Regions from separate parts of the Nonomuraea sp. C10 genome, predicted to be linked through region 3. Evidence: riboswitches for the same ligand, from Rfam matches in the RefSeq annotation. Region 3 holds a riboswitch; each other region holds the start of a gene.
What was found. A riboswitch is a leader RNA that binds a small molecule or an ion and turns the genes downstream of it on or off. The one in region 3 is predicted to bind cyclic di-AMP.
Positions count from the first base shown of each region.

Region 1 (7,212 bases), on a different contig from region 3:
GCGGCCGGCACTCAAGCCGGGCGAGACCACCGTCCCGCACAACGGCACCGGCGCCGTCGGCTACTCCTCCCTGGACGCGCACAGCTCGGTCACGTACGAGTTCGCCGAGCACGTGCTCACCGAGATCGCCGCCATGACCCCGGGCCCCTACCTGCACATCGGCGGCGACGAGGCGTTCTCGACCAGCCACGCGGACTACGTCAAGATGGTCGACGCCTTCACCGGCAACGTGCGCGCCCTCGGCAAGACCGTCGTGGGCTGGAACGAGTACGCCGGCACCGCGCTGCCGCGGGACAACGCGGTGGTGCAGTTCTGGAACGGCAACCGGAACGCCGTGGCCGCCGCCGTGAACGACCGCGGCGCCCAGGTCGTGCTCTCCCCGGCCGCGCACGCGTACGTGCCGCAGAAGCAGGATTCGCGCCAGCCCGAGGGCGGCACCTGGGCGTGCGGCGGGCCGTGCGGCCTGGACCGCCACTACAACTGGGACCCCGGCACGTACATCCCCGGCATCCAGGAGAGCAGCGTGCTCGGCGTGGAGTCGGCGGTGTGGGGCGAGTTCATCCGCCGCGTCGAGCAGGCGCAGTACTACGCCTACCCGCGTCTGATCGCCACCGCCGAGGTCGGCTGGACACCCCAGGACCAGCGGGACTACGCCGACTTCAAGAACCGCCTGGCGAAGATGGGCGGCAGGCTGACCGTGCAGGGCACGAACTTCTTCCCGACCGCCGACGTGCCCTGGCGGCTGGAGATCCTCGGCGGATCGGTGAGCACCCGCACCGGCCGGCCCACCGGCGCCTCCTGGACCCTCACCGCGCCCGGCCACACCGCCGCCGGCCTGGAGGCGGCCGTCACCTGGAGCGACGGCGTCCAGGAGCCCGTGACCCCGGCCACCACCAGGGAGGGAAGCATCCCCGGCATGCGGATCAACGCCGCCTTCACCGTGACCTCGGCCAGGACCTTCAGCCGGCCCGGCACCTACACCGGCACGCTGACGGTCCGCACGCCGGGCGGCGCGCCCGTCACCGGGGACCTGACGGTCACCGTCACGGGGTGAGCTCACCCTTCAGGCACAGCAGGAGACCGCGCGTCAGGGTGGTGGACGTGAAGCCGGACCCGGCGAGCGCGGCCTGGACCTTGACCGCGATCTCCTGCGCCTTGGCGGCGCCCGGCGGCTCGTAGAACAGGTGGAGCGAGCCGCCGGGCGCGAGCGCCCGCTTGACCGCCGCCAGCTCGGCGGTGGGGGAGCGGGTCCAGAAGACGTTCACGTTGACGGCGAACACCTTGTCGTACGGGCCGCCGGGCAGCCCGCCGCCGTCGAGCTCGGCCTGCTCGATCACCGCGGCGCCCGCCTCGACGTGGCGGGCGTTGCGCTCGCGTGCGGCCTCGACCGCCGTCGCCGACCGGTCGATCGCGGTGACGGAGGCGGAGCGCTCGCAGAGCAGTCCGACGGCGACGCCGCGGCCGCAGCCGATCTCCAGGACCCGCTCGCCCGGCCGCGTTTCCAGGGTCTCGACGGCCCACAGCAGCCTCTCCGGCACCTTCATGACGGCGAAACTAGCACCGCGCCCGGTGTCCGCCTGCCGGACATTACGTTTATGTCAGCTTTTGTCCTGGCAAGAGTCATACGCCAGCTTGAACCGCGAGACACAGGAGCCGACCGTGCACCATTTCGCGATCGCCACCGTCGCCGAAGAGAGCACCGACTTCCGCCGGGTTCTGTGGACCGGGGAGAAGGTCCAGGTCGTCACCATGACCATCCCGCCGGGCGGTGAGATCGGCGAGGAGGTGCACGAGGACACCGACCAGATCCTCACCTTCGTCTCCGGGATCGGAGAGGCCCGTGTCGGCGGTGAGGTCCGTCCGGTGAAGGCGGGCGACCTGGTCGCCGTCCCGGCGGGCACCCCGCACAATTTCGTCAACACCGGCGCCGCGCCGCTGGTGCTCCACACGGCGTACGGGCCGCCCGAGCACGCCGACGGCACCGTGCACAAGACCAAGGAGGAGGCCGACCTGGCCGAGTCCGGCGAGGGCTCGCGCTAGAAGGACAGGCCGGTCGGGAAGCGGCAGTCGCCGGAGCGGCAGTCGGCGAGGCTCCGGGCGGCGAGGTCGCGGGCCCGGGCCAGCTCGGCGATCCTCGCGTCGATGCGCTCCACCACCGCTTCCAGCCGCCACCGCTCGCTCGCGCAGGTCGCGCCGCCCGCGTCGTGGGAGCGCAGGGCGCCGGCCACCTCGTCCAGCGTGAAACCCAGCTCCTGCAGGGCCTTGGCGGCGCGGATCCTGGACACCGCCGACGCGTCGAACACCCGGTAGCCCGACGGTCTGCGCCCCGCCGCCGGCAGCACGCCGCGGCGCTCGTAGAAGCGGACCGTGTCCACGCTGACCCCGGCCTCGCGGGCCACCTCGCCGATCTTCACACCGCTCTCCTCTTGACTCTGGACCTAGGTCCAGACTCTACGCTCCGGAAGTGACGGAAGGAGAGCACATCATGGACACCCCACCGATCGTCTGCGACATGACCACCGCCCGCGACACCCCCGAGGAACGGCTGGCCGAGTACCGGCGGCTGTTCGGCGAGGCGCTCACCGGACGCGAGCGGACCGCCGGGGGCATCCGGTTCCGGTTCCGCGCCGGTGACGGGGTCGAGGAGTGGGTACGGGATCTCGCCGCGCGGGAGAAGGCGTGCTGCGCGTTCTTCGCCTTCGAGGTCACGGCGCCGGGTGACGAGGTGATCTGGGACGCCGCCGCACCCGATGACGCGGGGCCGATCCTGGAGGAGTTCTACCTGCTGCCGGAGACGGCGGTGGGCCCGGCCGAGCTGCTGCGGCGCATGGAGGAGCGTGGGCTCAGGATCCACCAGGGCTGAGACGACTGTGACGCCTCCCTCGAGGGAGGCGTCACAGAGCGGGTCAGGCCGGACGGCCCAGGCTGCGGAGCTGGTCGGGGGTCAGGGCCGAGACGTTGTGGTCGATGGGCTTGTCGGAGTACTGGTGGATGGTCCACGACTTCCAGTCCGCCGGCGGGGTGATCTCGCCCTTGGGCTTGCTGTAGTGGGCCACCCAGAGCGGGTACTCCGACAGTCCCGCGCCGTAGGTGTCGGCGAAGTGCCAGCCGCTGTAGAACAGCGGCGTGACGCCGGTCTTGGCCTTGACGTGCGACAGCCAGGCCTTGGCCCAGGCGTTCACCTCGGAGACGGACCTGCCGTTGGTCGTCTCCAGGTCCAGCACCAGCAGGTCGCCGGGCTTGGCGGGCTGGGAGTTCACCACCGAGAGGAAGTGCTCGGCCTCGGCGATCGGGTTGTTGCGCGGGTGCGCGTAGTGGTAAGCGCCGCGCACGATGCCCTTCTTGTCCAGCTCCTGCCAGTGCCGGGCGAAGGTCTTGTCGGTGAAGCCGGTGCCCTCGGTGGCCTTGATGATGCCGAACTCGGCCGGGCTGGCCTCCCAGTCGTGGTCGGGCTGGTAGTTCGACACGTCCTGCCCGTACGTGAGCTGGGCCGCCTGCTGCTGGGCGATGGCCGGGTTCGGCTCGACGGGGGCGGCGGCGCCGCCGGTGGCGGCGATGGCGGTGCCGGTCACGCTGGCGACGGCGGTGGTCCCCGCCAGCAGCGCGCCGGCGAAGGCGTACTTGAGACGGTTGCTGGGACGGTACTTCAGCGCAGCGGCAAGCCGAGGCTTGGGCATGAGGAAATGACTCCTTGCTTCCATGCCGCCTACCGGGTTAGCTGACGGGTTCGGAGTTGGAAGTCCCCTACGGACGCTGGCGTCCGATTCACCCCAGGAAGTGGGTCCCCGGCTCCGCGAGACGCGGATTCGGCGGCCGTGCGCTGCCCTGGCGTGAGGGGGACACCGTCAGGACAGCGCACGGTCCGGTCAATCGATGCGGCAACAGAGTTGAGGTATCACCGCGAATACGCAAAAGGTATATATGCAGACAAAAATATTGCAAGTATGACATATCCGGTTTGGAGGTTCGGACCCGGGGTAACACCCCCGAAACCCCTTGTACGTAAGGGAATCCGGCCTCTGGGTAAAATCTCCCGGCGGTGCCGTCACGGCGCCGCGAAAGTGCCCTGCCTGCGCACCGTGTGCCAGCGCAGCCGCACCCCGAGCAGCGCCGTCGCCACCGACTGGAACACCACCAGATACATCAGCTGCCGGTACACCAGCTGCTGCAGCGGCAGCACCCACAGCGCCGACACCCGCTCCCGGTCCAGCCGCAGCGCGTACCAGCCCGCCGCCGCCTGCACCACCACGAACCCGGCCCACACCGCCACCGCCGGCAGCGGGTCGCCGACCGCCGTGTGGTAGACGGCCATCAGGTCCACCACCGGCGCCAGCAGCGGCAGCAGCACGTGGAACAGCGCCAGGTAACCCAGGCAGCGGCGGCCGAACGGACCCGGCTCGGCCAGCGCGCGGCGGTGCTTCCACATCGCCTGCATCGTGCCGTAGCACCAGCGGTAGCGCTGCCGCCACAGCTGCCCCAGGGTCGCGGGCGCCTCCGTCCACGCCAGCGCCCGCTCCTCGTACACCACCCGCCAGCCTGCCCGGCACAGCGCCATCGTCAGGTCGGTGTCCTCGGCCAGCGTGTCGGTGCTCACCCCGCCGAGCCCGACCAGCGCGCCGCGCCGGAACGCGCCGATCGCCCCCGGCACCGTCGGCATGCAGTCGAGCAGCTCGAACGCGCGCCGGTCCAGGTTGAAGCCGATCACGTACTCGACGTGCTGCCAGCGGCCGATGAGCCCGCGCCGGTTGCCGACCTTGGTGTTGCCGCTCACCGCGCCCACGCGGGGGTCGGCGAGCCGGCGCACGAGATGCCCGATCGTGTCCGGCTCGAACACCGTGTCACCGTCGACCATGACGAGGAACTCGTGGCGCGCGTGCCGGATGCCGGTGTTCAGCGCGGCGGCCTTGCCGGCGTTGTCCTGCCTGATCACCCGTACTCCCGGCAGCCGCGGCCCGGCGGCGGCCTCGGCGGTGCGGTCGGTGGAACCGTCGTCCACCACCAGCACCTCCACCGGCCCGGGGTACGCGGTCGCGACGAGCGAGCGCACGGTCGCGGCGATCCCCGCCTCCTCGTTGTACGCGGGCACGATCACGCTCACCCCCGGCGGCCGTTCCCAGGTCAGGGCCGGTCCCGGACCCCGGGAGCGCCGGGCGTGCACCCGGGCCAGCACCACCAGGAGCAGCAGCCGGGCCAGCGTCAGCACGCCGGTGGCGAAAAGCACCCACCACAGCGCGTCCGTGAACGCGTTCGCCGCGCGCTGCGCCAGGCCGAGCGCGGCGCCGGCGATCCGCTCCGGCTGCGCGGCCGGCCGGTGCGCCGACGGCATGCCGAGCGCGGAGGTCAGCGTCTCGGCGCGGTAGCCGGCCCGGTCCAGCCGGTCGAGCAGGCGGCCGACGGCCTCGACTGTCTGGGCGCGGTCGCCGCCGGAGTCGTGCATCATCACCACCGCCCCGCGCCCGCCCCGCGGGAACGCGGCCCTGGCGATGCCGGCCGCGCCCGGCCTGCTCCAGTCCTCGGTGTCGAGGTCGGCCAGCGCGATCAGGTAGCCCTCGCGGCCGAGCATCGCCAGGGTGTCCCACTGCTCGCCGGTGATGGCGTCAGGGGTCGAGGAGTACGGAGGGCGGGCCAGCATCGTGTGCAGCCCCGTCGCCCCGGCCAGCGCCTTCTGGGTGAGGTTCAGCTCCAGCTCGGCCCGCCAGGCGGGGACGGCGGACAGGTCGGGATGGGTGTAGGTGTGGTTGCCGATCTCGTGTCCCTCGGCGACGATCCGGCGGGCCAGCTCCGGATGGGCGGCGATCTTCGAGCCGACCGTGAAGAACGTCGCCTTCGCCCCGTGCTTCTTCAGCGCGTCCAGCACGAGCGGCGTCCAGTCGGGGTCGGGCCCGTCGTCGAACGTCAGCGCCACCGTGCGGGCCTTCGGGCGGGCGCCGGCCGGCTTGTCCCCGGTCAGGTCGAGCACCGGGCCGCTGCGGCGCACCGGCTCCAGCCACGACGCCGGGTCCCCGCCGCCTCGCTGGGGCCCGGTCTCGCCGACCACGTTCTTGACGAACCCGTCGAGCGTCAGCGCGCACCCCGCCAGCGCCACCCCGGCCAGCAACATCAGCCAGTGCCCCGAAGGCTCCACACCCCGCCCGGCCACCCGCCTCCTGCCCCGCCGCCGCCCACCCCGACGGACCTCACGCCCGTACGCCGGACCGGGCACCCGATCCGCCGCCTGCCCGATCGTCCTGCCGAGACCCGTGTCATGTGCCTGCCCCCATCCGGGCGCGGGCGCGCTGTCCGGTTGTGGGACGGGGCGTCTGCGGCGGGGGGTCATGAGGGGGTTCCGGGGGTGGTGGGGTTCTGGGTCTGGGAGGGCTCGTCGCTGGAGTCCGGGGAGGGGGTCGCGGCGGGTTCCGGTTGCTGGGTGGGGGTGGTCTCGCCTGGGGGTGTGGTGTCGCGGGCCGTCTCGGGTTCCACGGCCGCGCCCGTGTCCGGGGGCTCGGACGTACGGGACGGCCGCGCGGATGGTGAGGTGGGGCGGGCGGACGGGCTCTTGGCTCGCGTACGGGAGGGCGCGGCGGTGGTGCGCCGGCCGGAGGCGCGCGTGGGCGCTGACCGGGTCGGCGCCCGCCGGGACCTGGACCGGGAAAGGGACGGCTCAGGCTCGGCCTGCTCGCTGCCGGGAGCGGCGTCGTCGGAGTGCGTGCCGCCGGGCGGCGGGCTCGCGTGCCGGCTCGGCCAGCCGCCGGCCGGCAGCGGCGTGTCCGCGAGCACCGCGCCCACGAGCGTCACCGTCGCCGCCAGAGTGAGCGTGCTGACCAGGACCGCGCCCATCGTGAACCACCTCCTCCGCCGGCCGCTGTGGTCGACGAAGACCGCGCCGCTGGGCGGCGAGGGTTGCTCTCGGGCGGGGGTGAGGGGCGACATGGCCTGCTTCTGGGAAACCGGGGGGTGAGGACAGCTGATCATGTATAGACGATCATGCTGACGTCAAGTTGATACTCGAACACAAGTTCGTAAAAATCAATCTATGTATAACCAGAAGAAATAGTTGACCGACGCCGTCGTGGACGACCGCGTGCGCGGCCTGTACGCCGACCCCGGCAAGATCCACCAGGTCGACCACACGGGCGAGCACTTCGCGGTCCGCGGCCCGCTCAACGCGGCGCGCCCGCCCCAGGGTCACCCGCTGCTGGTGCAGGCCGGCTCGTCGGAGGACGGCAAGGAGTT
Region 1 is NZ_VPFF01000001.1:3,216,940-3,224,151, forward strand. It holds gene FR742_RS14660 (family 20 glycosylhydrolase) at 1-1,054, shown strand, start outside; gene FR742_RS14665 (class I SAM-dependent methyltransferase) at 1,044-1,544, opposite strand; gene FR742_RS14670 (cupin domain-containing protein) at 1,660-2,040, shown strand; gene FR742_RS14675 (MerR family transcriptional regulator) at 2,037-2,414, opposite strand; gene FR742_RS14680 (hypothetical protein) at 2,486-2,863, shown strand; gene FR742_RS14685 (glycoside hydrolase family 25 protein) at 2,907-3,677, opposite strand; cyclic di-AMP (ydaO/yuaA leader) riboswitch at 3,689-3,822, opposite strand; gene FR742_RS14690 (bifunctional polysaccharide deacetylase/glycosyltransferase family 2 protein) at 4,046-6,139, opposite strand; gene FR742_RS14695 (hypothetical protein) at 6,313-6,909, opposite strand; gene FR742_RS14700 (LLM class flavin-dependent oxidoreductase) at 7,034-7,212, shown strand, end outside.
Region 1: it holds a riboswitch for cyclic di-AMP, as region 3 does, so the genes downstream of both, FR742_RS14685 (glycoside hydrolase family 25 protein) here and FR742_RS35195 (NlpC/P60 family protein) in region 3, are expected to answer to the same signal.

Region 2 (7,212 bases), 250 kb from region 3:
ACCGCCAGGGAGCTGGAGGTGCTCGCGCTGATGGCCGAGGGCCTGGGCAACACGGCCATCGCCGAGCGGCTGGTGGTCACGGAAGGCGCCGTGCACAAGCACATCCGCAGCATCTTCGCCAAGCTCGACCTGTCACCCGCCGACCGCGTCGACCGCCGCGTCGCCGCCGTCCTCCACTACCTGAACGCCTGACCCCGGCCCTGCCCGTCGCCTCCGGCGGATCGTCGGCCCGAGAAGCCCCACGCATGCGCCGGGAGGATGTCCCGCACACGAGCCCGAACAGCGGACGCGGCGTCTTGCCCTGGATGGAGTGGCCGCTCGTAAGGGGTGCCGCTTGGAGGGTGGGGTGGTCTCCCGGAGGATGCGTGCGCTGCCTTGAAGGGGTGCTGGGCCAGGAGCGTGCTTTCTGCGGGGTTGCGCTGCGCACCTGGAGGGTGGGTTGTTTCGCGGTGGCGGTGGATGGGGTCCGGGTGATGGGGGCGGGGGTGTGATAATCCGTGCGTGGTGGGGTGTTCCAGGCGGGCGCTGTTATGGGCGGGGGTCGGGGCGCTGGTTCCGGCTCGGGGCGGGGTGGGCGCGTCGCCTGGGGCGTTCGCGGGGGTGCGGCGGCGGTGGCGGGAGGTGACCGTCGATCCCGCGTACCCGGTGGGGCCGGCGAGGCGGCGGCTGGCGGAGATGGCGCCCACCGGCCGCCATTTGTGGCCGGATCTGCCGTACCCGTCCCTGAGCGCGACCCCGGGGCGGCTGCTCGCGATGGCGCGGGCGTACGCGGTGAGCGGCGACGCGCGGCTGCGCGCCGGGGTCGAGACCGGCATCGGCCACTTCTGTGAGCACGTGTACGCGGCCGGGGCGGACCCGGTGGGCAACTGGTGGGACTGGGAGATCGGCGCGCCGAAGCGGCTGCTCGACGCCGCCGTCCTCGTCGGCCTGTCGGGGCGGCAGGGCGGCGCGTTGCTGGAGGCCGTCGACCACTTCGTCCCGCCCGACCGGCTGCGCGACTACGACGGCACCAGCACGGGCGCGAACCGGGTGGACCTGTGCCTGGTGACGCTGCTGCGCGCGGTGCTGGGCGCGGACGCGGAGCGGGCGGACCTCGCGGTGCGGGCGCTCGCGCCGGTCTTCCGGTACGTGACGGAAGGCGATGGCTTCTACCGGGACGGCTCGTTCCTCCAGCACGACACCGTCCCCTACCAGGGCGGTTACGGGCTCGTACTGCTGGAAGGGCTGGCGACGCTGTTCGCGGTGCTGCGCGGGAGCCCGTGGGAGGTCACCGACCCGAACAGACGGATCGTGTACGACAGCGTGGAGCGGTCGTTCGTCCCGTTCACGCACGCCGGTCACGTCATGGACCTGGTGAGCGGCCGGGGCATCGCCAGGGACCCGTCCGGCGGCGAGCTCAGGTTCCGCCGCCTGGCCGGCGCCGTGAGGCGGCTGGCCCTCACCGCGACACCCGCCGAGCGCCGCCGCTGGCGAACCCTGGTGGACGGGGCCGGCGAGCAGCCCACGGGGCACCGGCTGTTCCCGATGAGCGCCCGCGCCGTGCACCGCGCGCCCGGCTGGTGCGCGGCGCTCAGCATGTCCTCCGACCGGATCGCCCACTACGAGCACGGCAACGGCGAGAACCTGCGCGGCTGGCACACCGGCTCGGGGATGCTCTATTGGTGGGGCGAGGGCCACGGGGCCCACTACGCCGACGGGTTCTGGGCCACCGTCGACCCCTACCGGCTGCCGGGCACCACCGTCTCGACCCGGCGGCTGCCCGACGGCGCGGGCGAGGCGTGGGGCGGCGCGTGCCCGCCGTTCCGCTGGGCCGGCGGAGCCACCGACGGCCATTACGCGACCGCCGGCCAGCACCTGCGCGGGCTGGAGTCCACGGTGGAGGCGTTCAAGTCCTGGTTCTTCCTCGACGACGCGGTGGTCTGCCTGGGCGCGGGCATCACCGGCAGGGACGGCGCGCCGGTGGAGACCGTGGTCGACAACCGCCGCACCGCCGCGCTCCTCACCGTGGACGACGCGAACGGCTGGGCCCATCTGGCGAGACACGGCGGCTACGTCGTCCGCGACGGCGGCGTGCTGCGCCGCCTGCGCGAGCACCGGCCGGGCGGCGGGATGACGCGCCCGTACGTCACGCTCTGGCTCGGTCACGGGCTGGACCCCAGCGACGCCCGCTACGACTACCTGCTGCTGCCGAACGCCACCGTGGCGGCGACCAGGGCCCGCGCCGCCGACCCCGGATGGGCGCGGGTGCTCGCCAACACGACCTCCCAGCAGGGCGTGCACGTGCCGTCGGCGGGGGTGACGGCGGTCAACTTCTGGCAGCCGGGCACCGCGGGCCCGCTGTCGGCGTCCGGGCCGTGCGCGGTGCTCGTCACCGAGCGCGGCGACGGCTCGGCCACCGTCACCGTGTCCGACCCGCGCCGCGACCTGACGGAGCTGACCGTCACCTGGAACCGCCCGGTGGCGGCGGTGACGGGACGCCCGGCGGCCCTGACAGGGGCGCGGACGGGACGGCGGCTCACGCTGACGTTCGGCCCGCTGCCGGACTCCGTGTCGGTCACCGTCCGGCCGGGCGGAGGCGGGTGAGATCTCGCGGTCTCTGACCGGCGGAAATTTCTCACACCCGGAGAGCCACGACGCGTGCGGCCCGAGTAGTTTTTCAGATCGGACCCCGGCCGTGATAGACGTCTCATGAGATGGTCTTGCAGGATTTGGCCAGCATGAGCTGGTAAGTCTGGTCGGCAGGTCCTAGATCCAACGAGTCAAGGATGTGCCCATGCGCGCCAGAGACCTGCTTGCCGACTATCCCGTCGTGACCCTTGAGACGCCTGTGCTCCAGGCAGCCCGGTTGCTCGCCGAGCAGGATCTGCCCGGTCTGATCGTCAAGAACGACGACCAGCTCACCATTTTGCCGGGCACGGAAGCACTGCGACTGGCCGTGCCGCGCTACATCATGGACGATCCGGCGCTGGCCCGGGTGGTCGACGAGGCGCACGCCGACGAGTTCCTGCGCGCGCTGGGCAGTCGTACGGTGCGCGAGGTGCTGCCCCGGGAGCGGCGGGAGCTGCCCGTCACGGATCCTGACGCGACCGTGCTGGAGCTGGCCGCGCTGATGGCGCGCACCCGCAGCCCGTTGGTGGCCATCGTGGACAAGGGCCGGTTGCTGGGTGCGGTCACGCTGCAGGCGCTGCTGGACAGGATGCTAGGCACATGAGCCCGCTCGCCTGGGCGAGCGTCGCAGTGTTCGTGTCCGCCTACGCGCTGATCGCCACCGAGAAGGTGAACCGGGTGGCGGCGGCGCTGGGCGGGGCGTGGGTCATGCTGTTGATCCACGCGACCAACGCCGGGTCGGCGTTCTTCTCCGAGCATGCCGGGATCGACTGGAACGTCATCTTCCTGCTGCTCGGCATGATGGTCATCGTCGGGGTGCTGAAAGAGACCGGCGTCTTCGAGTATCTGGCGATCTGGGCGGCCAAACGCGCCCAGGGGCGGCCCTTCCGGCTGATGGTCCTGCTGGTCCTGATCACGGCAGGCGCGTCGGCGCTGCTCGACAACGTGACCACGGTGCTGCTGATCGCGCCGGTGACGTTCCTGGTGTGCGAGCGGCTGGCCGTGTCGCCGGTCCCCTTCCTGATCGCCGAGGCGCTGGCCTCCAACATCGGCGGCGCGTCGACGCTGGTGGGCGACCCGCCGAACATCATCATCGCCAGCCGGGGCGGGCTGAGCTTCAACGACTTCCTCATCCACATGGCGCCCATGGTGATCGTGCTGGTCGCGGTGTTCGTGGGGCTCTGCTGGCTCATGTGGGGCCGGACGTTCCGGTACGACCCGGACCGGGCGCAGGAGGTCATGGCGCTGGACGAGAAGGAGGCGATCGCCGACCCGTGGCTGCTGTGGCAGTCGCTCGTCGTGCTGGTGCTGGTGCTGGCGGCGTTCGTGCTCCATCCGGTGCTGCACTACGAGCCGTCGGTGGTGGCGCTGCTGGGCGCCGGCGTGCTGGTGGCCTTCACCAAGGTGACCACGGAGAAGTCGCTGGCCGAGGTGGAGTGGCCGACGCTGGTGTTCTTCGCCGGGCTGTTCGTCATGGTCGGCGCGCTCGTCCACACCGGGGTCATCGACCAGGTCTCCAGGGCCGCCGTGGAGGCCACGGCGGGCCGGTTGGACGTGGCGACGATGGGGCTGCTGGGCGGTTCCGCCGTGGTGTCGGCGGTCGTGGACAACATCCCGTACGTGGCCACGATGAGCCCGATCGTGGCGGAGCTCGTGGCGGCGCAGGGCGGCGAGTCGGCGCAGGTGCTCTGGTGGGCGCTGGCGTTCGGGGCCGACCTGGGCGGCAACGCCACGGCGGTGGGCGCGGCGGCCAACGTGGTCGTGCTGGGCATCGCGGCCCGCAACGGCACGCCGATCAGCTTCTGGCACTTCACCAAGTACGGGGTGATCGTCACGGTCGTCACGGTGACCCTGGTGGCGCCGTATCTGTGGTTCCGATACCTGTAGAAACCCCCGCAAAGGTAAAATATTCGCCCCGAAAACCCCTATGCCATAGGGGATCCCGTCGTCGGGGCCCGTTCCGCGCTTGCCCTTTCCCTTGCGCGACGATTACCTTCGAACCCATCGATGGCACGCGCTTGAGCAGCGCTTTTAGGTAAGCCCCCGCGCGTTGCCGATGAATTGCCGAGACCGCGCCCACCCGCGCACATTGCGGGAACACGGCGCGGCCGCCGAATCCGCCCTCTGGCGGAACCGGGGACCCACCTTTCTCTGGGGTGAATCGGTCGCTCTTCACCAAGGGCGCGCCGTAGGGCACTTCCACGCCCGAACCCGACAGCTAACCCGGTAGGCGGCATGGAAGCAAGGAGCAATCCCCGAGCATGGTCAAGCACATCTTCGATCGCATCCCGTCCACCTCCCGCCTGGCCCTGGGCGCCACCCTGGCACTCGGCGCCGCCTTCGCCGGCACCTCCGCCGCCGCCACCGCGGCCGCCGCCTCCCCCTCCCAGCCGCACCCGGTCGCCCACCAGCAGAGCAGCGCGAACCAGTCCACCGCCGTCAGCGCGAGCACCGTCCTGCAGGTCGCCGAGTCGCAGATCGGCGTCACCGAGGACGCCGCCGGCGGCGGCACCAAGTTCCACCAGTGGTACATGTCCTCCCCGCGCGCGGCCGAGACCCTGGCCCGTGACGGCGGCGGCACGCCCGCGCTGTACGCCAACGCCCCCTGGTGCGCGATGTTCGTGTCCTGGGTCGGCGAGCAGGCCGGCGCCCGCTCCACGATCGGCTGGGACGCCTACACCGTCACCCACGCCCAGTGGTTCAAGGACAACAACCGCTGGGGCAGCCAGGCCAAGCCCGGCAGCGTCGTCTTCTTCGACTGGGGCGGCAGCAAGAACATCAGCGCCGTCGACCACGTCGGCCTGGTGAAGAAGGACAACGGCGACGGCACGATCACCACGATCGAGGGCAACACCGGCAACGGCAAGGTCGAGGAGCGCATCCGGCCCGTGTCCCACGTGGCCGGCTACGGCTACCCCGAGTACAAGGCCGCCTGAGCACGTTCTCCGCACCCGTCATTCCTCCGGCGATCCGGTCAGGTCTTCCCTGACCGGATCGCCGTCGTCCGCGGCCCCGGTCAGGACCGCGTTTTGACCGGCCGTTGGCCTGCCCGGCGACGACCCCGGGGGAGATCCAGGGGGTGGAAGCGCGTGCGACATGACGACGGTCCCCTACCAGCAGGACCCGGCCAAGACCAGGCGGTCGCCGCTCAGCGGGCGGCGGCTGCAACTCCGCCACGGTGAGGGCGACAAGCGGCACCTGACCAGCCTGCAAGGACTGTCGGCGCTGTCGCTGGACGCCCTCAGCTCGGTCGCCTACGGGCCGGAGGCCGCGGCGCTCGTCCTGGCCGGGGCCGGGGCCGCCGCCGTGGCGCTGACCCTGCCGATCACGATCGCCATCGCGGTCCTGCTGCTGATCCTCGTGTTCTCCTACAGGCAGGTCATCGCCGCCCACCCCGACGGCGGCGGGTCGTACGGGGTCGCGAAGGCGGAGCTGGGCCGCCGGGCGGGCCTGCTGGCCGCCGCGGCCCTGGTGGTGGACTACGTGCTGACCATCGCGGTCAGCCTCGCCGCCGCGGCCGCCAACCTGGCCTCGGCGTTCCCCGTCCTGCGACCGTACCTGGTGGAGACCTGCCTGGCCGGGGTGCTGCTGCTGACGGTCATCAACCTGTTCGGGGTGTCCGACAGCGCGCGGTTCCTCATGCTGCCCATGAGCCTGTTCGTGGTGTCCGTCCTCGGCGTCGTGGCGGTCGGCCTGGCGCGGTCCGGGCCCGCCGCCACCGTGGGGACGACGGAGCAGATCGTCGCCACCGAGGCGCTGACCGTGATGCTCATCCTGCGGGCCTTCTCCTCCGGATGCTCCTCGCTGACCGGGATCGAGGCCATCGCCAACGGCGTGCCCATGTTCCGCAAGCCCCGCGTCAAGCGCGCCCAGCACACCGAACTGATGCTCGGCGCGCTGCTCGCCACCATGCTCATCGGCCTGGCCGTGCTCATCCGCAGGGACCACGTGGTGCCCCGCGAGGGCGTGACCATCCTGGCCCAGCTCGTGGCCGGCTCGTACGGGACCGGCTGGGCGTTCTACGGCACCAACATCGTGGTCGCCCTCGGCCTGGGCCTGGCCGCCAACACCAGCTTCGGCGGCCTGCCGGTGCTGCTGAGTCTGCTGGCCAAGGACAGGCGGCTGCCCTCGCTGTTCGCGCTGCGCACCGAACGGCCCGTCTACCGGTACGGCGTCGCGGTGGCGGGCCTGCTGGCCGCCATCCTGCTGATCGCGGTGGACGGCGACCCCCAGCGGCTCATCCCCATGTTCGCCATCGGCGTCTTCATCGGTTTCACCATGAGCCAGGGCGGCATGGTCAAGCACTGGCACCGGCTGCGCCCGCCCCGCTGGCGCCGCGACATGCTGCTCAACGGGACCGGGGCTTTGCTCACCTGCGTGGCGGCCCTCGTGCTGCTGGTGTCGAAGTTCACCGAGGGCGCCTGGGCGGTCGCCATCGTCATCCCCCTGCTCATCCTCCTGTTCGCCCGGATCGAGCGCTACTACGGAGAGGTGGCGGCCGAGCTGGAGATCGGCGCCGTGCCGGCCAGGCCCGCGCGGCCGCCCGCCGCCGACCATCCCGGCAAGAAGATCATCATTCCCGTCGGCGGGATCGACGCCGCGACC
Region 2 is NZ_VPFF01000003.1:1,040,660-1,047,871, reverse strand. It holds gene FR742_RS36460 (response regulator transcription factor) at 1-192, shown strand, start outside; gene FR742_RS36455 (polysaccharide lyase 8 family protein) at 502-2,583, shown strand; gene FR742_RS36450 (CBS domain-containing protein) at 2,774-3,211, shown strand; gene FR742_RS36445 (ArsB/NhaD family transporter) at 3,208-4,494, shown strand; cyclic di-AMP (ydaO/yuaA leader) riboswitch at 4,707-4,855, shown strand; gene FR742_RS36440 (CHAP domain-containing protein) at 4,869-5,543, shown strand; gene FR742_RS36435 (APC family permease) at 5,704-7,212, shown strand, end outside.
Region 2: it holds a riboswitch for cyclic di-AMP, as region 3 does, so the genes downstream of both, FR742_RS36440 (CHAP domain-containing protein) here and FR742_RS35195 (NlpC/P60 family protein) in region 3, are expected to answer to the same signal.

Region 3 (7,212 bases):
CCTGCTGAAGGGCGCCGACATCGGCGGCATCGCGATCTGCTCGACCGTGCCCAGCGTGCTCAACGAGATGCGCGAGATGTGCCGCCGCTACTACGGCGACGTCACCGCCGTCGTGGTCGAGCCCGGCGTCCGCACCGGCGTGCCCGTACGGATGGACAACCCCAAGGAGGTCGGCAGCGACCGCATCGTCAACGCGCTGGCCGCCATCGACCAGTACGGCGGCCCGTGCGTCATCGTCGACTTCGGCACCGCCACCTCGTTCGACGCGGTGTCGGCCAAGGGCGAGTACATCGGCGCCGTCACCGCTCCCGGCATCGAGATCTCCGTCGACGCCCTGGCCGCCGCCGGCGCCCAGCTCCACAAGGTGGAGCTGATCAGGCCCCGCTCCGTCATCGCCAAGAACACCGTCGAAGCGCTTCAGGCGGGCATCATCTACGGCTTCGCCGGCCAGGTCGACGGCATCGTCGAGCGGATGGCCGCCGAGCTGGCCGACGACCCCGACGACGTGACCGTGGTCGCCACCGGCAGCCACGCCGGCCTGGTCGTCGGCGAGTCGCGCTCCATCGACGTGCACGAGCCGTGGCTCACGCTGATCGGCCTGCGGCTCATCTACCACCGCAACACCAGCTGAGACATGAGCAAGCGGCCCCCCGCTCGGGTAGGGGGCCGCTTGCGGCTGGAGGAAACTCACTCGGACTCGGCGGCGTACAGGTACTCCCAGTGGCCGCACTTGCTGACCCACTGCTGGTGCGGGTGGATCTGGCAGACCTTCACCCGCACCGCCGCGACGTCGTCCACGTCGAACCGGAACTTCTTGGAGCCCGGGTAGCCGCAGAACTTCCTGGCGTGGACCGCGTCCCACTCGTGGTCGAAGCCGGCCGCCTGGAACCTCACGTAGGCGCACTTGCCGCCCTGCCCGTGGGTGCGCTGGTCGAGGTCGTGGAGCCGGCCGCGGAGGTGGACCGTGTTGGACGTCTGGTGCTCGTCCCACTCCACGCCGATCCAGCCCTGGGCCTTGGCGAGGTGGTGCTTGGCGTAGACCGGGCCCCAGGAGTGCCCGTCGGCGGTGGTGGCGCTCGCGGCGGCGGGCATCGACAGGGCGACGGCTCCGGTGGCGGCGACGGCGAGCAGGCCGGTGGCGATCTTCCTGAACATGGTCTCTCCCCGAGCCCTCCCCTGGACCGGCCCGCTGCCGGATCCCCCCTTCGAGCCCGTGACACATGGGTAACCGAGCGTGCTTGCAGGCCCCCTGCAGGGGACCGACGAGACCTTGCACGTGGCCGTATCCCCTACCCTTTGGTGATGTGAGCGACGAACTTCCCGAGCAGATGCGCATCCGGAGGGAGAAGCTCGACCGCCTTCGCGCCGAAGGCGTCGACCCTTACCCGGTGAGTTTCCCCCGCACGACCACCAACGCGGAGGTCAGGGCGAAATACCAGGGCCTGGAGCCCGACACCGCCACCGGCGACCGGGTCGGCGTGGCCGGGCGCGTCATGCTCAACCGCGTCGGCGGCAAGCTCTGCTTCGCCACCCTGCGCGACGGCAGCGGCGACCTCCAGGTCATGATCTCGCTCGACAAGGTGGGGGAGGAGTCGCTCGCGTCCTGGAAGCACGACGTCGACCTGGGCGACCACGTCGGCGTCGAGGGCGAGGTGATCACCTCGCGGCGCGGCGAGCTGTCCATCCTCGCCGACCGCTGGCAGATCACGTCCAAGTGCCTGCGCCCGCTGCCCGAGAAGCACCTCGGCCTGACCGACCCCGAGGCCCGGGTCCGCCAGCGCTACGTCGACCTCATCGTCAACGACGAGGCGCGCAAGATGGCCCGCGTCCGCAGCGCGACCGTGCGCGCGGTGCGCGACTTCTGGCACGAGGAGGGCTACCTCGAGGTCGAGACGCCGATGCTGCAGCCGATCCACGGCGGCGCGGCGGCCCGGCCCTTCGCCACCCACATCAACGCCTACGACATGGAGCTCTACCTCCGCATCGCGATCGAGCTCTACCTCAAGCGGCTCGTGGTGGGCGGCGTCGAGAAGGTCTTCGAGGTCAACCGCAACTTCCGCAACGAAGGCGCCGACTCCACCCACAACCCCGAGTTCACCATGGTCGAGGCCTACGGCACCTACCTCGACTACCACGACATGGCCGACCTCACCCAGCGCATGTACCAGAAGGCCGTGGTCGCCGCGCTCGACACCACCGTGGTCGTCCACGACGGCGTCGAGGTCGACCTCGGGCTGCCCGAGTGGCCGCGGGCCAAGCTCTACGACCTGGTGTCCGCCGCGGTGGGCGAGGAGGTCACCACCGAGACCCCGCTGGAGCGCGTCCGCGGCCTGGCCGACAAGCACGACGTGCACTGGGACCCGAAGTGGGGCCAGGGCAAGCTGGTCCAGGAGCTGTTCGAGGAGCTGGTCGAACACACCCTCGTCCAGCCCACGTTCGTCATGGACTATCCGCTGGAGACCTCCCCGCTGGCCCGCGTCCACCGCGACAACCCGCTGCTGACCGAGAAGTGGGACCTCATCGGGTTCGGCACCGAGCTCGGCACCGCCTACTCCGAGCTCATCGACCCGATCGACCAGCGCCGCCGCCTGGAGGAGCAGTCCCTGCTCGCCGCCGGCGGCGACCTGGAGGCCATGCAGCTCGACGAGGACTTCCTGCAGGCCCTGGAGTACGGCATGCCCCCGACGGGCGGCATGGGCGCCGGCATCGACCGGATGATCATGGCATTCACGGGCCGCAACATCCGCGAGACCATCCTCTTCCCCCTGGTCAAGCCCACCCGCTGACCGCGCCGAGCCAGCCCGCCCGCGCTACAAGCGCGGGCGGTTGAGCCTGACGGGCAGCCGGGCCAGGCCGCGCAGCACCAGGTTCTCCTTGTACGGCGGATCCGCGTCGGCCAGCTCCAGCCCCGGCGCGACCCCGGCCAGCGCGGCCAGCGCCACCTCCCCTTCCAGCCGGGCCAGCGGCGCACCCAGGCAGAAGTGCACCCCCAGACCGAACGCCAGATGCCTGCCAGGCGCCCGCCCCACGTCGAACCGGTCCGGGTCGGGGAAGGCCGCCGGGTCGCGGTTGGCCGCGCCGACCAGCGCCAGCGTCGACGTGCCCGCCGGCACCCGGACGCCACCCAGCTCGGCGTCCTCCAGCGCGACGCGGGCCGTGAGCTGGACCGGCGGGTCATACCTGAGCACCTCCTCCACGACCTCCCTGGGCCGCTCGGCCGCCCGCCCCAGCACGCCGTGCCTGACCAGGTTGAGCACGCCGTTGGCGATGAGGTTGACGGTCGTCTCGTGACCGGCCACCAGCAGCAGCACGCACGTGGCCAGCAGCTCGCGCTCGGTCAGCTCCTCGACCTGGACGAGCGCGCTGAGCAGGTCGTCGGCCGGCCGCTCCCGCCGCAGCGCGATGAGACCCTGGAAGTAGTCGTGGAACTCACGCCTGTGGCGTTGTGAGCGCTCGGTCACCTCGTCGGTGACGATCGGGTCGAGGCTGCGCGCCAGGGTCTCGCTCCAGCCGCGGAAGCGCTCGTGGTCCTCCGCCGGCACGCCCAGCATCTCGCTGATCACCATGACGGGCAGCGGGTAGGCGAAGTCGCGGACCAGGTCGGCCTCGTCGGGCAGCGCGGCGATCAGGTCCGCGGTGATCGTCTCGATGCGCGGACGCAGCCGCCGCACCATGCCGGGCGTGAAGGCCTTGCTGACGAGTCCGCGCATCCGGGTGTGGTCCGGCGGGTCCATCATGAGGAACGAACGGACCGGTTCGTCCGGCCCGGCGGGCGCGGGGGTGGGGCCGTGACCGAAACGAGGGTCGCGCAACAGGGCCGAGCAGAGCTCGTGGGAGGTGGCGACGAGCAGCCCGCCGCGCGTCCGGAAGAGCGGCCCGCTCTCGCGCAGCTTCCGGTATCGGGAATACGGCTCGCGCAGGAACGCATAATCGTACGGATCGAAACCCAGCATGTCGCTGGGGCTCAGCGTGGACGGCGGCGCGCTGTCAGAGTCCTTGTGATCGATCATTGCGCTTGGAAATGTGCCGACATACGCCGAGTACTTCACGTAGGACGGATCATGTCAATGGCTATGGTCAAGTAGGGCAGATCTTACGCTTGACGGCCTTTGCCGGATGCGTTTACGTAGTCGGGGCGAGCAGCCTTTCGCTCGTGCCAGGACGTCACCGAGTAGTGCTGTTGGGGGGGAGGGCTCCCGATGGATGTGCTCAGTGAAAATGTTGAACTGAGCCATGCAGATCTGGCGTTGCTGGCGGAGCTGGCCAAGGGCGTCACAGTAGACCGAGTGGGGAGGCGCCTTGATTGCAGCGGCCGCACGGTGCGCCGAAGACTGAGGGGCATCTGCGACCGGATCGGGGTGGCCACGGCCATCGAAGCCGTGGCCTGGGCCGCGCGCCGCCAGCTGATCTAGCCGTCAGTCGGCGATGCGCACCGCTCCGGCGTAGGGGCGCCGGTCGAGTGAGGCGATGCGCACGACGTCGCCCGTGCGCGGCGCGTGCACCATCATGCCGCCGCCGAGGTAGATGCCCACGTGGTGCAGGTCGCTGTAGAAGAAGACCAGGTCGCCGGGGCGCAGCTCCTCGCGCGCGATGTGCCTGCCCGCGGTCCACTGGTCGCCGGTGTAGTGCGGCAGCGAGATGCCGACGCGCTGGTAGGCGGCCATGACCAGCCCCGAGCAGTCGTAGCCGTTGGGGCCTTCCGCGCCCCAGACGTACGGCTTGAGCTGCTGGGTGAGGGCCCAGCGGGCGGCCTGGGCCGCCTTGCCGTCGCCGGGGATGGGCAGGCTCACCTTGACGGCCCTGGTGCCGGGGCGGCCGGCCTCGCCGAGCGCGCGCTGGAACAACCGGCTCTCGACCTTGGTGACGAGCTTGGAGATCCGGTCGCGCTTGGCGCCGAGGTCCTTGACGATCTTGTTGACCTCGTCGATGCGGGTCTGGGCGCCGGTCCTGGCCCGCTCGGCCGCGTCCATCGCCTTGGTCAGCTTGAGGACCTCCTCGCTCTGCTGCTGTCGCAGGGCGTAGGTGGTGGCCGCGCGGTCGAGGTAGCTCTCGGGGTCGCCGCCGGTGGTGAAGGCGAGCACCCGGCTGAGGCCGCCCGACATGTATTCGGCCTCGACCAGCTGTGACGCCCTGGTCTTCTTCGTGGCCAGGTCGGCCTCGCTGGCGGCGAGCCTCTTCTTGGCGTTCTCCACGGCCTTCTTGGCCGTCTTGAGCTTCTCGCGCTGCCCGTTGTACTGCTCGGTGAGAGTCTCGATCTCCAGGTGCATCTCCTCGACCTGCTCGGAGAGCTCCTTGAGCGAGGGCTTGGGGTCGGCGGCGACGGTCCCCGCGGGAGCGGCGACGAGCAGCGCGGCGAGGGTGGCGGCCACGATGCCCAGCCTGCGGCCGTAGCCGGCCCGTTCCGGAGGGCGGGCGCGCTCGCCCGCGGAACTCCCCCTGCGGTCGCGCGTGCGCTTCACCAATCGAGCTCCTTCCGTAGCGCGCCGACCGGGTTAGCTGACGGGTTCGGGCTCGGACCGGCCCTACCGAGCGAGGTGCTCGGACTCACCCCTGGCGGCGCCGCTCGAACGCCGCCGGCGGGTCCCCGGCTCCCCTTGCGGGGATTGGGCGCGTCTCCGCGCCACATGCGCGGGGACATCGACGCTGGACACTAATGCACCGAGGGTTCCTGCTCAACCGGAACTACAGACTCTGTAGAGATTTCACAACCGGGGGGTCACAAGGTGGTCTCGTAAAGCACGGTACGGCAAAGACTTCATGTCCTCTTTGTGCCTGCTTGGACCAGGCATGGAACGGTAGGAAACCTCCAACGCCACAGGTGCTCGTACAGCCACGAGACGTTACAAGATGGGCGCAAGTCCGGGGTTAGGGGTGAGCCGTAATCACAAACTGTAGGCTGGAGGGTCATGGAGCAGGTCGCCGAACGTCCCCTTCCCGACACGCAGGTCCTGGTCCGGCGTGCCCGGACGCCGGACGTCAAGGCCATCAAATTCCTGGTCGACACCTATGGAGGCCCCGGCCCCCGGCTGCTGGAGAAGGCCACGGTCACCCTGTACGAGGACGTGCAGGAGTTCTGGGTCGCCGAGCGCGACGGCAAGGTCGTCGGCTGCGGGGCGCTGCACGTCCTCTGGGAGGACCTGGCGGAGATCCGCACCGTGGCGGTCCACCCGGAGGCGCGCGGGCTGGCCATCGGCCACCGCATCGTCACGGCCCTCATCGACACGGCCAAAGAACTCGGCCTGCAGCGTGTTTTCTGCCTCACTTTCGAGGTCGACTTCTTCGCGAGACACGGATTCCGGGTGATCAAAGGCACCCCGGTCTCGCCCGAGGTCTACGCCGAACTCCTGGCCTCGTACGACGAGGGCGTGGCCGAGTTCCTGGACCTGGAACACGTCAAGCCCAACACCCTGGGGAACACACGGATGTTGCTCCACCTGACCTCGGGTGATGCGGATCTTGACTGACAGAAAAGGTGATTGTTGATACCCATGTCGATACGTTGTCCAGGACAGGCATGTGCCCTGACACGTGCCACATGCGCACGCGAAGCGAGGTGACACGGTGAGCACCGGACAGCCGCCGTATCCGCAGGATGAATCCAGCGAGAATCATCCGGGATACGGGCACAACCCGGGACACCCCCATGGGGAGGATCCCGACGCGACGGTCGTGGGCTACAGGGCCGACGACCCCTACGGCCAGGGCCAGTACGGCCAGCAGCCCCCGTACGGGCAGCAGCAGCAGTACGGTCAGCCGGGTCAGCAGGGCTACGGCCAGCAGGGCGCGTCCCAGCCGGGCTACGGCCAGCCCCAGTACGGCCAGCAGCCCGACTACGGCCAGCAGGGTTACGGTCAGCAGCCTCAGTACGGTCAGCAGGCTCCCTCGCAACCCGACTACGGCCAGCCCCAGTACGGCCAGCAGGCCCCTTCCCAGCCTGACTACGGCCAGCAGCCCCAGTACGGCCAGCAGGCTCCCTCGCAACCCGACTACGGCCAGCAGCCCCAGTACGGTCAGCAGCAGTACGGCCAGCCCGGCTACGGCCAGCAGCCCTCCTCGGGTCAGCAGGGCTACGGCCAGCAGCCCTCCTCGGGTCAGCAGGCTTACGGTCAGCAGGGCTACGGTCAGCAGGCCCCCTCCCAGCCCGGTTACGGCCAGCAGCCCGATTCCCAGTCCGGCTACGGTCAGCAGGCCTACGGCCAGCAGGGTTACGGT
Region 3 is NZ_VPFF01000003.1:793,923-801,134, reverse strand. It holds gene FR742_RS35220 (type III pantothenate kinase) at 1-631, shown strand, start outside; gene FR742_RS35215 (hypothetical protein) at 688-1,155, opposite strand; gene lysX (bifunctional lysylphosphatidylglycerol synthetase/lysine--tRNA ligase LysX) at 1,329-2,786, shown strand; gene FR742_RS35205 (cytochrome P450) at 2,811-4,010, opposite strand; gene FR742_RS35200 (LuxR C-terminal-related transcriptional regulator) at 4,200-4,412, shown strand; gene FR742_RS35195 (NlpC/P60 family protein) at 4,416-5,459, opposite strand; cyclic di-AMP (ydaO/yuaA leader) riboswitch at 5,466-5,620, opposite strand; gene FR742_RS35190 (amino-acid N-acetyltransferase) at 5,907-6,464, shown strand; gene FR742_RS35185 (RDD family protein) at 6,562-7,212, shown strand, end outside.

Region 4 (7,212 bases), on a different contig from region 3:
TCGCCCGTGGAGACCATGGGTGGCGTGCCATTTCCACCGATTGGCGAACTTCCGTATCTTTTGACGCTCCCTGGGCATGGGTTCTACTGGTTCACTTTGCCGCCGGCCCACACCCAGGAGGAGTAGGACGTGCTGGAGGAGCTCCTTGCCGCATGGATCGCACGCCAACGCTGGTTCGGCGGCAAGGGGCGCCCGATCGACTCGCTGTCGATCGACTCCGACGTCGTCATCGAGGCGGGCGACCCGAGCCTGCGCCACCTGATCGTGTCGGTGTGGCAGGAGGGGTCCCGCGAGCGCTACCAGCTCCCGCTCGGCCTGCGCAGGGAGCTCCCCGACACCCTCACCCACGCCTTCATCGGGCCGTACGCGGCGGACGACGGGGAATGCGTGGTGTACGACGCCGTCCACGACCACGAGCTGACCCGCTGGATCCTGGAGTCGATGGCGGCCGGCTCGGGCCGGGCGGGCGTGCGGTTCCACCACCTGCCCGGCGTCGAGATCGACACCAACCAGCGCAGCCTGGTGCTCGGGGCCGAGCAGTCCAACACCTCGCTGGTGTTCGGCGAGGAGTACATCTGCAAGCTCTTCCGCCGGCTCGTCCCCGGCGTCAACCCGGAGCTGGAAGTCGTCACCGCGCTCGCGATCAGGCAGGCGCCGCACATCGCGCAGCCGTACGGGTGGATCGAGACCGACCTCGACGAGACCCCGACCACGCTGGCGATCATGCAGGAGTTCCTGTCGAACTCCACCGACGGCTGGGACCTGGCGCTCACCAGCGTGCGCGACCTCTACAACTCGCTGCCCGGCCTCCCCGCCGCTGAGGCGGGCGGCGACTTCGCCGCAGAGGCGGGCCGGCTCGGCGCGGCCACCGCCCGCGTCCACCACGAGCTGCGCGAGGCGTTCGGCACGGAGGTGATGGAGCCGCACGAGATCAAGCGGATGGCCGAGGACTTCAGGCGCCAGCTCGGCCGCGCCGTGGGCGAGGTCCCCGAACTGCGCGAGCACGTGCCCGCCCTGGAGCTCGCCTACCACCGGGCCGAGGAGCTGACCACCGAGGTGCGCGTCCAGCGGGTGCACGGCGACTACCACCTGGGCCAGGTCATGCGCACCACCACCGACTGGGTGGTGCTCGACTTCGAGGGCGAGCCCGGCCAGCCGCTGGCCGAGCGCCGCGCGCTCTCCTCGCCGCTGCGCGACGTGGCCGGCATGCTGCGCTCGTTCGACTACGCGGCCAGGCACCTGCTGGCGGACCACTCCGAGGCGGCCCGCCTGGAGCCGATGGCCGAGGAGTGGGCCAAGCGCAACAGGGCCGCGTTCCTTGAGGGCTACGCCGAGGGCGGCGGCGTCATCACCCCCGCCGACACGGCGCTGCTGCGGGCGTTCGAACTGTCGAAGGCGGTCTACGAGGTCGTGTACGAGGCCCGCAACCGCCCCACCTGGGTGTCGATCCCCTTGGCCGCCTTCCGCTAGACGGCCGGGCTCTCGAAGGGCGACACCGGAGCGGCGGGGCGCCGCGCCTCCTGCGCGTTGCTGATCCGCAGGACCACCAGGGCCGCCGGCACCGCCGCCACCAGCATCAGCGCGCAGCTCAGCACGTCGAACCTGGCCGCCGACGCCATGGACTCCAGCTCTTCGGCGTTGAAGAACAGCCGCCCGGCCACGAGCGCCACCCAGTTGCCGATCAGCCAGAGCGCCCACCAGAGCGTGACCAGCCCCGAGCGCGGCCAAGGATCGTTCTCGTCCCGATGGCTGGCGCGGTTGTCAGGCCGTTCAGGCGGCCTTGTACTCGGGGTAGCCGTAGCCGGCCACGTGGGACACGGGCCGGATGCGCTCCTCGACCTTGCCGTTGCCGGTGTTGCCCTCGATCGTGGTGATCGTGCCGTCGCCGTTGTCCTTCTTCACCAGGCCGACGTGGTCGACGGCGCTGATGTTCTTGCTGCCGCCCCAGTCGAAGAAGACGACGCTGCCGGGCTTGGCCTGGCTGCCCCAGCGGTTGTTGTCCTTGAACCACTGGGCGTGGGTGACGGTGTAGGCGTCCCAGCCGATCGTGGAGCGGGCGCCGGCCTGCTCGCCGACCCAGGACACGAACATCGCGCACCAGGGGGCGTTGGCGTACAGCGCGGGCGTGCCGCCGCCGTCACGGGCCAGGGTCTCGGCCGCGCGCGGGGAGGACATGTACCACTGGTGGAACTTGGTGCCGCCGCCGGCGGCGTCCTCGGTGACGCCGATCTGCGACTCGGCGACCTGCAGGACGGTGCTCGCGCTGACGGCGGTGGACTGGTTCGCGCTGCTCTGCTGGTGGGCGACCGGGTGGGGCTGGGAGGGGGAGGCGGCGGCCGCGGTGGCGGCGGCGGAGGTGCCGGCGAAGGCGGCGCCGAGTGCCAGGGTGGCGCCCAGGGCCAGGCGGGAGGTGGACGGGATGCGATCGAAGATGTGCTTGACCATGCTCGGGGATTGCTCCTTGCTTCCATGCCGCCTACCGGGTTAGCTGTCGGGTTCGGGCGTGGAAGTGCCCTACGGCGCGCCCTTGGTGAAGAGCGACCGATTCACCCCAGAGAAAGGTGGGTCCCCGGTTCCGCCAGAGGGCGGATTCGGCGGCCGCGCCGTGTTCCCGCAATGTGCGCGGGTGGGCGCGGTCTCGGCAATTCATCGGCAACGCGCGGGGGCTTACCTAAAAGCGCTGCTCAAGCGCGTGCCATCGATGGGTTCGAAGGTAATCGTCGCGCAAGGGAAAGGGCAAGCGCGGGACGGACCCCGGCGACGGGATCCCCCATGACATGGGGGATCCCGCACGAATTCTTTACCTTCGATCCGGTTACGAACCGTCGGGCGAGGAGCCGAGCCGGGGGACGTGGCGCAGGGCGGTGGCCGCCAGGATCGCCGCGGCGAGCAGGACGACGGAGGCGGCCGCCGCCGTGACCGTGAGGCTCGTGGTGAAGGCGGCCCTGGCCGCCTCCGCGAGCGTGGCGGCGACGGAGGCGGGCTGACCGGACGCGACGGCCATGGCGCCGCCCAGGGTGTCGCGGGCCGCTGCCGCCGCCTCCGCGGGGACTTCCTCCGGTACGCGCAGGCGGGCCTGGTAGACGGCGGCGGCGATGCTCCCGAAGACGGCCAGCCCGGCCGCGCCGCCGAACTCCTGGGCGGTCTCCGACAGCGCCGCCGCCGAGCCGGAGCGCTCCGGCGGCGCCGCGCCGACCACGATGTCGATGCCCAGCACGAGCAGCGGCGAGCCGCCCAGGAAGAACAGCGTCTGCCCGGTCACCAGCGCGGCGAGCCCCGACGTGCCTGCCATCGTGAGGAGCAGGACCCCTGCCGCGCCGAGCACCAGTCCCCCGGCCGCGAGGACCGCGGGCCGGACCCGCCGCGCCAGCGCCGGGGTCGCCACGAACCCGAAGATGATCGCCACCGCGTTGGGCAGCGTCCACAGCCCGGCCTCCAGCGGCGACAGGCCGAGCACGAGTTGCAGGTACTGCGCCGTCAGCAGGCCGATCCCCGGCCCCACCAGGATGACCAGCATCAGCGTGCCCAGCGCCCCGGAGAAGCGCCGCTCGGCGAACAGCCGCAGGTCGAGCAGGGGTTCGGCCAGCCCGCGCTGCCTTCGTACGAAGACCACCGCCAGCGCCGTCCCGGCTACCAGGGAGAGCGGCGCTACGGCGCCCGCCCCGCCGGCGGCCAGCTCCTTCACCCCGTAGGTGACCGCGAGCGCGGCCGCGACCGACAGCACCACGCTGGGCGCGTCGATCCGGCCCACGGCGGGCGAGCGGTACTCGGGCAGCAGCAGCGGCCCCGCCACCAGCAGCACGGCCATCACCGGCACCCCGAGCAGGAACGCCGCCCCCCACCAGAAGGTCTCCAGCAGTGACCCGCCGAGCAGCGGCCCGATCACCATGCCGCCGGTGAAGCCGACCATCCACAGGCTGATCGCGGTCGTCCGCTGGGCGGGGTCGTGGAACATGGTGCGGATCAGCGACAGTGTCGAGGGCATGAGCGTCGCGCCCGCCACGCCCAGCGCGGCGCGGGCGGCGATGAGCACTTCGGCGCTCGGCGCGTACGCGGCCGCGGCGGAGGCGAGCGCGAAGGCCGCGGCCCCGATCAGCAGCAGCCGCCTGCGCCCGATCCGGTCGCCCAGCGTGCCCATGGGGATGAGGAACCCGGCGATCAGGAACCCGTAGATGTCGTTGATCCACAGCAGCTGCGCCCCGGTGGGCCGGAGGTCCTCACTCAGCGCGGGCACGGCCAGGTGCAGCACGGTCACGTCTATCGAGAGCAGCAGGGTCGGCAGGATGAGGACGGCCAGGCCGATCCACTCCCGCTTGCCCGCACGCTGTTGTATGTCCATGCATGGAACGCTAAAAACCCAACCACGCTTGAGGTCAATCCCCGATAAACCCAAGATTCCGCACTTTCGGTGATTGTCGGGGTGAATGCGGGCAGTGCCACAGATGGACGGTCGCCATAGGGCAGTGTTGGGAGCATGCCGATGAGGACAGAGCTCGACCGCCTCGCGGGCGGGGCGCACCACGATCCGCATTCCGTGCTGGGCGCCCACCCAGGCGCGGGTGGGGTGACCTTCCGAGCGCTGCGCCCGCTCGCCGAACGGGTCCGCGTGGTGCTGGACGACGGCACCGCGCACGACATGAAGCACGTGGCCCACGGCGTGTTCGAGACCACGGTCCCCGGTCTGGACAAGGTTCCCTCGTACACCTTGAGCGTGCGCTATCCCGGCGGTGAGGCGCACGAGACGCGCGACCCGTACCGGCACTGGCCCACGCTGGGCGAGGTCGACCTGCACCTGATCGGCGAGGGGCGGCACGAGCGGCTGTGGGAGGTGCTCGGCGCCCGCGTGATGGAACACCAGGACACGCCGGGCACGGCGTTCGCCGTCTGGGCGCCCAACGCCCGCGGCATCCGGGTGATCGGCGACTTCAACCACTGGGACGGCACCGCCTACCCGATGCGCTCGCTGGGCCGCTCGGGGGTGTGGGAGCTGTTCGTCCCCGGTCTCGGCGCGGGCGAACGTTACAAGTACCAGGTGCTGGGCGCCGACGGCGTGTGGCGCGACAAGGCCGACCCGATGGCGCGCAGGACCGAGCTGCCCCCGCAGACCGCCTCGGTCGTCGAGCAGTCCGACTACGTCTGGGCCGACGAGGAGTGGATGGCGGGGCGGCGCGACGAGCAGCCGCGCAACCGGCCGATGAGCATCTACGAGGTCCACCTGGGCTCGTGGCGGCCCGGCCTGTCCTATCTGGAGCTGGCCGACCAGCTCTCGGAGTACGTGGCCGACCTGGGCTTCACGCACGTGGAGCTGCTGCCGGTGGCCGAGCACCCGTTCGGCGGGTCGTGGGGCTACCAGGTGACCTCCTACTACGCGCCGACGGCCCGCTTCGGCACCCCCGACGAGTTCCGCGCGTTCGTCGACCGGATGCACGCCAAGGGCATCGGGGTGGTGCTCGACTGGGTGCCGGCGCACTTCCCGATGGACGACTGGGCGCTGGCCCGCTTCGACGGCACCCCGCTCTACGAGCACGCCGACCCGGCCAGGGGCGAGCACCCCGACTGGGGCACGTACGTGTTCGACTTCGGGCGCCGCGAGGTGCGCAACTTCCTGGTCGCCAACGCGCTCTACTGGCTCAAGGAGTTCCACATCGACGGCCTGCGGGTGGACGCGGTGGCCTCGATGCTCTACCTCGACTACTCCCGCCGGGAGGGCGAGTGGACCCCCAACGTCTACGGCGGCCGGGAGAACCTCGACGCGGTCGAGTTCCTCAAGGAGATGAACTCGGTCTGCTACCGGGAGGCGCCCGGCATCGCGACCGTGGCCGAGGAGTCGACCGCCTGGCCGGGGGTGTCGCGGCCGGTGCATCTGGGCGGGCTCGGCTTCGGGTTCAAGTGGAACATGGGCTGGATGCACGACACGCTGGAGTATCTCCGGCACGAGCCGATCTTCCGGCAGTACCACCACCATCAGATGACGTTCTCCCTCATCTACGCCTACTCGGAGAACTACGTCCTGCCGCTCTCCCATGACGAGGTGGTGCACGGCAAGGGCTCGCTGATGGGCAAGATGCCCGGCGACGAGTGGCAGCGCTTCGCCCAGCTGCGCGCGCTGCTGGCGTTCATGTGGGCGCATCCGGGCAAGCAGCTGCTGTTCATGGGCGGTGAGTTCGGCCAGGGCTCGGAGTGGTCGGAGGAGCGCGGGCTCGACTGGTGGGTGCTGGAGTTCGACGGCCACCAGGGCGTGCAGAGGCTGGTACGCGACCTCAACCGGTTCTACAAGGACACCCCGGCGCTGTGGGAGCAGGACACCAGGCCCGAGGGTTTCCGGTGGATCGACGCCGACGACGCGCCGGGCAACACGTTCTCGTTCCTGCGGTACGCGAAGGACGGGTCCGCGGTGGCGTGCGTGGTCAACTTCAGCGGCGCGGCGCACGAGAACTACCGGCTCGGTCTCCCGTACGGGGGGCGCTGGGCGGAGGCGGTCAACACCGACGCCTACGAGTACTGGGGCAGCGGCGTGGGCAACATGGGCGAGGTGGAGGCGGTCGACGAGCCGTGGCACGGGCTGCGCTACTCGACGACGTTGCGGGTGCCGCCGATGGGCGCGGTCTGGCTGACCTCTCCGCCTTCCTGACTGGTGCCTGAAAGTCTGGTGAGAAAGGAGCGGCAGGGCCTGTCCGGTCCTGACAAATCACCTTAAACTCCGAGATCATGTCTCCTCGGAGGAAGCCGGTGCGACTTCGCCCCCTGATCGCTGCCGCGATCATGCTGGCGCTGCTCCCCGCGGCGCCGGCGTTCGCCGACGATCCCACACCGACCCCAACCCCCGCCGCCACGAGCGCCGAAGAGAAGGTCGAGGAGGGCTTAGCCGTCGACGGCGGCAGCGTGCGCGCCATCGTCGAGCTGACCGACCCCGCCCAGCACGCCCCGATGGCGGCCAGGGCCGCCGAGGGCAGCGTCGAGGTGCTGCTGCAGCCTCAGGCCCAGCCGTTCATGGTGGTCGAGGGCACGGCCGAGGAGCTGGCCGCGCTCGCCGAGGACCCCCGGGTGACGTCCATCCACCGCGACCGCGCCTACCCGCCCGCGCTGGCCTCCAGCATCGCGCAGATCGGGGCCGACCAGGCGCACGCCGCCGGTCACACCGGGGCCGGACAGAACATCGCGATCCTGGACACCGGCGTCGACCTCGACCACCCGTTCCTGAGCGGCCGGGTG
Region 4 is NZ_VPFF01000001.1:552,709-559,920, reverse strand. It holds gene treS (maltose alpha-D-glucosyltransferase) at 1-126, shown strand, start outside; gene FR742_RS02650 (maltokinase N-terminal cap-like domain-containing protein) at 130-1,470, shown strand; partial or broken gene FR742_RS02645 (DUF4328 domain-containing protein) at 1,467-1,736, opposite strand; gene FR742_RS02640 (CHAP domain-containing protein) at 1,771-2,445, opposite strand; cyclic di-AMP (ydaO/yuaA leader) riboswitch at 2,459-2,607, opposite strand; gene FR742_RS02635 (MFS transporter) at 2,816-4,339, opposite strand; gene glgB (1,4-alpha-glucan branching protein GlgB) at 4,481-6,631, shown strand; gene FR742_RS02625 (S8 family serine peptidase) at 6,730-7,212, shown strand, end outside.
Region 4: it holds a riboswitch for cyclic di-AMP, as region 3 does, so the genes downstream of both, FR742_RS02640 (CHAP domain-containing protein) here and FR742_RS35195 (NlpC/P60 family protein) in region 3, are expected to answer to the same signal.